2 regions of the Planosporangium spinosum genome follow, and region 1 is predicted to be linked to the other one. Evidence: predicted binding sites of a transcription regulator. Region 1 holds the regulator's gene; the other holds the start of a gene.
The links. Region 1 encodes HrcA, which represses chaperone genes, less so after heat shock. Its sites were predicted from a motif close to GGTTNGCACNCTCNNNNNGAGNGTGCNAACC; they were not measured.
Positions count from the first base shown of each region.

Region 2: groL (chaperonin GroEL) is a predicted target of HrcA. The motif match lies at 2,217-2,247, and genes of this name have one in related genera.

Region 1 is NZ_JBLYUB010000017.1:128,791-132,978, forward strand. It holds gene hemW (radical SAM family heme chaperone HemW) at 1-1,061, shown strand, start outside; gene ACNTMW_RS22270 (DUF4870 domain-containing protein) at 1,180-1,764, opposite strand; gene hrcA (heat-inducible transcriptional repressor HrcA) at 2,050-3,063, shown strand; gene dnaJ (molecular chaperone DnaJ) at 3,137-4,188, shown strand, end outside.
Region 2 is NZ_JBLYUB010000034.1:20,382-24,569, reverse strand. It holds gene ACNTMW_RS30315 (hypothetical protein) at 1-226, shown strand, start outside; gene groL (chaperonin GroEL) at 341-1,963, opposite strand; gene ACNTMW_RS30305 (cold-shock protein) at 2,878-3,078, opposite strand; gene paaN (phenylacetic acid degradation protein PaaN) at 3,373-4,188, opposite strand, start outside.

The sequences.
Region 1 (4,188 bases):
CGTACGCCCCCGGCGAGGGCGTCGTACGCGACGGCTATCTCGACGCGGTCCTCGCCGAGCTGGCGCTCGCCGAACGGGTGCTCGGTGAGCCACGCACCGTCGACACCGTGTTCGTCGGCGGTGGTACGCCCACCCTGCTGGACGCGGGTGACCTCGGCCGGGTGCTGGAGGCGATCGACAAGACCTGGGGGCTGGCCGCCGGGGCGGAGGTCACCACCGAGGCCAACCCCGAGTCGGTGGACCCGGCGAAGCTGCGGGCCCTGCGCGCCGCCGGGTACAACCGGATCTCGCTGGGCATGCAGTCGGCGGCCCCGCACGTCCTCTCGGTGCTCGACCGCCGGCACACCCCGGGCCGCGCGGTGGTGGCGGCGGCCGAGGCGCGGGAGGCCGGGTTCGACCACGTCAACCTGGACCTGATCTACGGCACACCGGGGGAGACCGCCGAGGACTTCGCAGCCTCGCTCGCCGCGGTCGTGTCGGCCGGTGCCGACCACGTCAGCGCGTACGCCCTGATCGTTGAGGAGGGCACCCGGCTGGCTGCCCGGATGCGCCGGGGCGAGCTGCCGTACCCGGACGACGACGTGGCCGCCGACCGGTACCTCGCCGCCGAGGCCGCGCTGACCGCCGCGGGTCTGCGCTGGTACGAGGTCTCCAACTGGGCGCGCGACGAGGCCGCCCGGTGCCGGCACAACCTGCTGTACTGGACCGGCGGGGACTGGTGGGGGCTCGGGCCGGGCGCGCACAGCCACGTCGGCGGGGTGCGGTGGTGGAACGTCAAGCATCCGGCGGCGTACGCTGCGCGGCTGGCGGCGGGGGAGTCCCCGGCGCAGGCTCGGGAGCTGCTGACGCCCGGCGAGCGCCACACCGAGGACGTGATGCTGCGGCTGCGGCTGTCGTCGGGGCTGCCGCTGGACACGCTCGACGATGCCGGGCGGGCGGCGGCGCACCGGGCCGCCGGCGCCGGACTGCTGGACGCGGCGGTGTTCGGCGCAGGCGGGGCGGTGCTCACCCTGCGCGGGCGGCTGCTGGCCGACGCGGTGGTCCGCGACCTGTTGCCGTGACGCGCGCCCGTGGTCGGCAGCACGCGCCCATGGTCGGCGGCGCGTGCCCATGATCGTCACAACGTCCGGCACGTTGTGACGATCATGGGACGTCGAGCCGGCCTGGCTCCCTGCCCGGCTACTTTATGAAGCCGGCCGACATCGGGTAGCGGTAGAGCTCGCCCTCGTTGGCCTTGACCCCGGCGATGACGCCGAAGATGACCCCGATCGCCATCACGGCCAGGGTGGGCAGGAACAACAGGAAGCACCCGATGATCCAGGCGACGAAGCCGAGGATCGACCACAGGATCTGGAAGTTCAGCGCCGCCACGGCGTGCGCCCGTACCGCGGGGGACTGCTGCCCCTTCGCCAGGTAGGCGATCAGCGGGGCGACGAAGCCCAGGAGGCCGCCGCTGACGAACATGCCGGCCGCGCCGCCGAAGTGCGCCACCAGCGCCCAGGTTTTGTCGTCGTTGCTGGCGTACCCCGGCGGGGGGACGCCCGGGCCGGGCTGGTAGCCACCGGCCGGAGGGGGCGCGTACCCGCCGGGCGGCGGGGGCGGGTACCCGCCGGGCGGCGGCGGGGGCGCGTACCCGCCTGACGGTGGCGGCGGGTATGAGGGAGCGGTCGCCTCGCCCGGGGTGGAGGCCGACGGTGGTTGCGGGGCGGTGGGGTCCGGCGGGATGCCGGTGCCCTCGCCCGGAGGGCGGGGTGGTTCTGTCATGTGCGCCACCGTAGAACCATCGATCAATTCGCGGTAGCGACCTGGTGCGACATGTTCGAGACAACCAGACCTGTTTCGGCGTCCGGTCGGTCAGGGGAAGACACCCCGGGAGAGCCGGCCGGTGGGCCGGCACCCCAGCGGGCGAAGAAAGTACGTTATTCATGCGCGAAACGGACAAAAGAAGCATCGCATCGGTCTGGCCTGCGGCGCTAGACTGGCACTCACTTATCTGGAGTGCCAGCCGGCCCGTCGGGGACGGCGACGAGCCCGACGGGAGGTGCGGCCATGGCCCTCGACGATCGTAAGTTGGAAGTGCTGCGCGCCATCGTCGAGGACTACGTCGCGACCCAGGAGCCGGTCGGCAGCAAGGCGCTCGTCAAGCGGCACAACCTGAGGGTCTCGCCCGCGACCGTGCGCAACGACATGGCCGTGCTCGAGGAGGAGGGGTACATCCGGCAGCCGCACACGAGCGCCGGCCGGGTGCCCACCGACCGCGGGTACCGGCTGTTCGTCGACCGGCTCAGCCGGGTCAAGCCGCTGTCTCCGGCGGAGCGCCGCGCGATCGAACGGTTCCTGCTCGGCGCGGTCGACCTCGACGACGTCGTGCACCGCACCGTGCGGCTGTTGGCCCAGCTCACCCGCCAGGTCGCGATCGTGCAGTACCCGAGCCTGTCGCGGTCGAAGGTGCGCCACCTCGAACTGGTCCCGCTGTCCACCACCCGACTGATGCTGGTGATGATCGCCGATACCGGTCGCGTCGATCAGCGCCTCGTGGAGCTGCCCGGCACGCTGCCCGCCGACGACGTGGCCCACCTGCGCCGCCTGATCAACGAAAAGCTGGCCGGCAGCGCGCTCACCGAGACCCCGCCGCTGGTCGAGGCGCTGCTGGACGAGGTGTCGCCGGCGCTGCGGCCGGCGATGACCGCCCTGTCCACCGTGCTGCTGGAGACGCTCGTGGAGCGCAAGGAGGAGCGCATCGCGCTCGCCGGCACCGCCAACCTGGCGCGCGGCCTGCTGGACTTCCAGGGCGCCCTGCGGCCGATCCTCGAGGCGCTCGAGGAAGAAGTGGTGCTCCTCAAGCTGTTCGGTGAGGTGGAGCCGAGCGGGACGCGCGTGCTGATCGGCGACGAGAACGAGATCGAGGACCTGCGGACCACCTCGGTGGTCAGCACCGGGTACGGACCGGGCACCATTGTCGTGGGCGGCATGGGTGTGCTCGGGCCGACCCGCATGGACTACCCCGGGACCATCGCCACCGTACGTGCCGTGGCACGCTACGTCGGCGATCTGCTCGCATAGAGCTGACACTGCAGTGACACACAGCTGATACGGCTGACCAACAGGCGCATAGAGCGAGGGCAGAAGGACGCACGTGGCCAACAAGGACTACTACGGGATCCTGGGGGTACGTCGGGACGCCTCCGCGGACGAGATAAAGCGGGCCTACCGGAAGCTGGCCCGCGAGTATCACCCTGACGTCAACCCGGACCCGGTGGCGCAGGAGAAGTTCAAGGAGATCAACGCCGCGTACGAGGTCCTGTCCGACCCGGCGAAGCGCGAGATGGTCGACCTCGGCGGCGACCCGCTCGCCCCCGGTGGTGGCGGACCCGGCCCCGGCGCGGGCGGGCCGTTCGTGGGCTTCCAGGACATCATGGACGCCTTCTTCGGTACCTCCGCGGCCCGCGGCCCGCGACCCCGGGTGCGGCCCGGCGCCGACGCGATCCTCCGGCTCGAACTCGACCTCAACGAGACCGCGTTCGGCGTGGAGACGCCGATCACCGTCGACACCGCCGTGCTCTGCACCACCTGCTCCGGCGCGGGTACGGCGGCCGGCACCCACCCTGCCACCTGTGACGTCTGCGGCGGCCGGGGCGAGGTGCAGTCGGTGCAGCGCACGTTCCTCGGGCAGGTCGTCTCGGCCCGCCCCTGCGCCGCCTGCCAGGGGTACGGCACGGTCATTCCGCACCCGTGCCAGACCTGCGGCGGCGACGGTCGGGTACGCACCCGGCGCACGCTGACGGTCAAGATCCCGGCCGGGGTCGAGGACGGCATGCGCATCCGGCTGGCCCAGCAGGGCGAGGTCGGCCCCGGTGGCGGCCCGCCCGGCGACCTGTACGTGGAGATCCACGAGCGCACGCACGACGTGTACTCGCGCAAGGGCGACGACCTGCACTGCCGGGTCACCGTGCCGATGACGGCCGCCGCCCTCGGCACCCGGCTGACCATCAAGACGCTCGACGGCGAGGAGAACGTCGACGTCCGGGCCGGCACCCAGCCCGGCGCGACGATGCGCATCCGGGGCAAGGGCGTGCCGCACCTGCGCGGCACCGGCCGGGGGGACCTGTTCGTGCACCTCGACGTGCGTACCCCGACCAAGCTCGACCCGGAGCAGGAGCGGCTGCTGCGCGAGTTCGCCCGCTCCCG
Region 2 (4,188 bases), on a different contig from region 1:
CCGGGACGCCGGCGAGCCGACCGGCTCCAGCGTGCCGGAGATCGACCTGCCCGAGCCGTCGACCGAGCGGGGCGGCCGGAAGGAACCGACGTCGTCCTCGCTGAGCGAGATGGTGACCGAGACCGGTCAGCCGGAGCCCCCGGTTGAGGTCGAACCGGTGACCAACAGCGGGCTCACCGACCCCTACAGCCCCACCGGAACGGCCGGCTCCACCGGCTCCCGGTGAGCCCCGTTCCACGGGCGGTGGAAGGCGCGGTGGACGGGCCCGGCGAGCGGGCACGTGAGCGCATACGAAAAGGGCGGGCCCGGCCGGCCCGCCCTTTCCTGAGTTTCAGACTTCTCAGAAGTCCATGTCGCCGCCGCCGGGCGCGCCCGCCGGGGCCTTCTCCTTCTCCGGCTTGTCCGCGACCACGGCCTCGGTGGTCAGGAACAGGGCCGCGATCGACGCCGCGTTCTGCAGCGCCGAGCGCGTCACCTTGGCCGGGTCGATGATGCCGGTGGCCAGCATGTCGACGTACTCGCCGGTCGCCGCGTCAAGGCCGTGCCCGACCGACAGGTTGCGCACCTTGTCGACCACGACGCCGCCCTCGAGGCCGGCGTTCGCGGCGATCTGGCGCAGCGGAGCGTCCAGCGCGACGCGCACGATGTTGGCACCGGTCGCCTCGTCGGCGTTCAGGTCCAGCTTGTCGAACGCGGTCTTGCCGGCCTGCACCAGCGCGACGCCACCACCGGGGACGATGCCCTCCTCGACGGCCGCCTTCGCGTTGCGCACGGCGTCCTCGATGCGGTGCTTGCGCTCCTTGAGCTCGACCTCGGTGGCCGCACCGACCTTGATCACCGCAACGCCACCGGCCAGCTTGGCCAGGCGCTCCTGCAGCTTCTCGCGGTCGTAGTCGGAGTCGCTCTTCTCGATCTCGGCGCGGATCTGGTTGACCCGACCCTGGATCTGGTCGGGGTCGCCGGCGCCGTCGACGATCGTGGTCTCGTCCTTGGTGACGACGACCTTGCGGGCGCGGCCCAGCATGTCGAGCGTGGTGCCCTCCAGCTTCAGGCCGAGCTCCTCGCTGACGACCTGACCGCCGGTCAGGACGGCGATGTCGGTCAGCATGGCCTTGCGGCGGTCGCCGAAGCCCGGAGCCTTGACGGCGACGGACTTGAACGTGCCGCGCACCTTGTTGACGACCAGGGTGGCCAGCGCCTCGCCCTCGACGTCCTCGGCGATGATCGCCAGCGGCTTGCCCGACTGCATGACCTTCTCGAGGATCGGCAGCAGGTCCTTCACCGCGGAGATCTTGCTGTTGACGATGAGGATGTACGGGTCGTCGAGGACGGCCTCCATCCGCTCCGCGTCGGTCCAGAAGTACGGCGAGATGTAGCCCTTGTCGAAGCGCATGCCCTCGGTGAGCTCAAGCTCCAGGCCGAAGGTGTTGCTCTCCTCGACGGTGATGACGCCTTCCTTGCCGACCTTGTCCATCGCCTCGGCGATGATCTCGCCGACGGTCGGGTCGCCGGCGGAGATGGAGGCCGTGGAAGCGATCTGCTCCTTGGTCTCGACATCCTTGGCGATCTTGGCGAGCTCTTCGGCAACGGCGGCGACGGCGGTCTCGATGCCCCGCTTGAGGGCCATCGGGTTCGCGCCGGCCGCGACGTTGCGCAGGCCCTCCCGGACCAGCGCCTGGGCCAGGACGGTCGCCGTCGTCGTGCCGTCACCGGCAACGTCGTCGGTCTTCTTGGCGACCTCCTTGACCAGCTCAGCGCCGATCTTCTCGTACGGGTCCTCGAGCTCGATCTCCTTGGCGATGGACACGCCATCGTTGGTGATCGTGGGGGCGCCCCACTTCTTCTCGAGGACGACGTTGCGGCCCTTCGGGCCCAGCGTCACCTTCACGGCGTCGGCGAGGATGTTCATGCCCCGCTCGAGGCCCCGGCGCGCCTCTTCCTCGAACGCAATTGTCTTGGCCATTCGGCGTTGTCCTCCTGGACACAGTCACGGTCCGCGCCGGCGTCAACCAGCCACGCACCGCTGCGTACGCACCTTCGGCGGTCCCCCAGCGGGCGCTGAGAAACCCTCGTAGGCCGGACCGGATAGCCCGCGACGACCGGCCCCCTGCCATGCCCGGCCCGCTCGGCGTACTCCGCCGGACGGCCCGGCCATGGCCGGTGACCCCACCGACCCCGACCTTTTGGCACTCGACACTTCCGAGTGCCAGTGACTTGTTTAGCACTCTCCACCCGAGAGTGCAAGCAAACGGTCGGTGGCCGACCCCCTCCCGGCACGCCGGCGATCGCCCCCGCCGTCGCCGCCGGATACCCGACGCCTCCCCATGCCGCCGTACCGCCGGAAGCCGGCCCGTGCCGGAGCCACCGGACGTCGGAGCGGGGCCGCGCCGGAGCCACCGGACGCCGGGCCGGGCCGCGCCGGAACCACCGGACGCCAGGCCGGGCCGCGCCGGTGACGAGCCGGGAGTACCGGCCCGCCGTCGCCCCCTTCCCCACCACGGCCACTTCCCACCTGTCCACACCCAAAAGTTCGGCGACGTTTCGACACCACCCCGGCGCGAGGACCACAACCCGGAACACGGCCGCGACCCGGTAAACGACCACGACCGTACAAACGACCACGACCGTACAAACGGCCACGACCGCACAAACGACCACAACACCATGAAAGACGGACCAATACCGCGAGGACCGCTGTACCGACAACGGGCCCCGTACCGGCACGGGATCACCACCGACGCCGGCGTCAGCCGAGGACTGCGGCGACGGCGACGGCGATCAGGAAACAACACGGAGTGGCGCGGCGGGAGAGAAAAAGAAGGACACCGCTCCCCGACCGGAGAACGGTGTCCTGAAAGTGGTGCGAGCTTGGAGTAGTCAGGCGATACGGACGTTCTCCGCCTGCGGGCCCTTGCTGCCCTGCGCGATCTCGAACTCGACGCGCTGACCGTCCTCCAGCGACTTGTAGCCGTCCATCTGAATCGCTGAGAAGTGGACGAAGACGTCCTGCCCTCCGTCGACGGCAATGAAGCCGTAGCCCTTCTCGCTGTTGAACCACTTGACGGTGCCCTGTGCCACGGTGCACTTCCTCACTTCGGTGGTGCTGGGTCTTGCCAACCCACGACGCCGCGGTCGCGACGCCGGAGTCGCCGGTGTCTCGACGTGCCCCCTGTGGACACCGACGACGAACGACGACCGACCACGCACGCTACACGAGGTCGGCCAACCCCGTACAGCCCCAAATCGGACATCCGGATTAAGCTCGAGATTCGCGATCGTCATGCCGGATTGGCGTTAGAGAACGGGGTTCTCGGGTAGTCCTAACGCGGCCATTCCATAGATGTATGCCTATGACTGATTCCGTAGATGCCGTCACACGTGCCGCCGTGACTGCACAATCCGGAAACGGCTGGCCACGTACGCGCCATCGGTCAGCGCGGCGTTGGCGGACGCGTTGGCACCGCTGCCGTGGAAGTCGGAGAAGGCCGCCGACTGGTTGACGAACACTCCGTGGGTCAAATTTGCCGAAAGGTGCACACCGACGTCCAGTGCCGCCCGCTCGGCCGCGTCCAGCACCTTGTCGTCGGTCGAGTACACCGACGCGGTGAGCGCGCCCCGCCGGCCGACGGTCCGCCGGAAGACCTCCAGGCTGTGCTCGGTGGAGTCGGTGGCGACGACGAACGAGATCGGCCCGAACCACTCGCTGCCGTAGGTCTGCTCACGGTCGGCATCCAACGTGAGAATCAGCGGCGTACGGACGACCGCGTCACCGAAGGTCGGGTGGGTGACCACCCGCGAATCGAGTACGACCTCACCGAGGCCGCGAACCCGTTCCAGGCGCTCCAGCACCCCGTCATTGACGATCGCGCCGGTCAACTCCACACCCCGGGCGGGATCATCGGTCAACTTTCCGACAGCCGCGGCGATCCCACCGGCCACGTCGTCGAAGCTCTTGTGTCCGTCCGCGGTGGCGATACCTTCCCGCGGAACGAGGATGTTCTGCGGTGTCGTACACATCTGTCCGCTGTAGAGGACCAGCGAGAAAGCGATGTTGTTGCACATTCCGGCGAAGTCGTCGCAGGAATCCACGATGACGGTGTTGACGCCGGCCTTCTCGGTGTAGACCACGGCCTGCCGGGCGTTCGCCTCCAGCCAGTCGCCGTACTCGGTCGAACCGGTGAAGTCGAC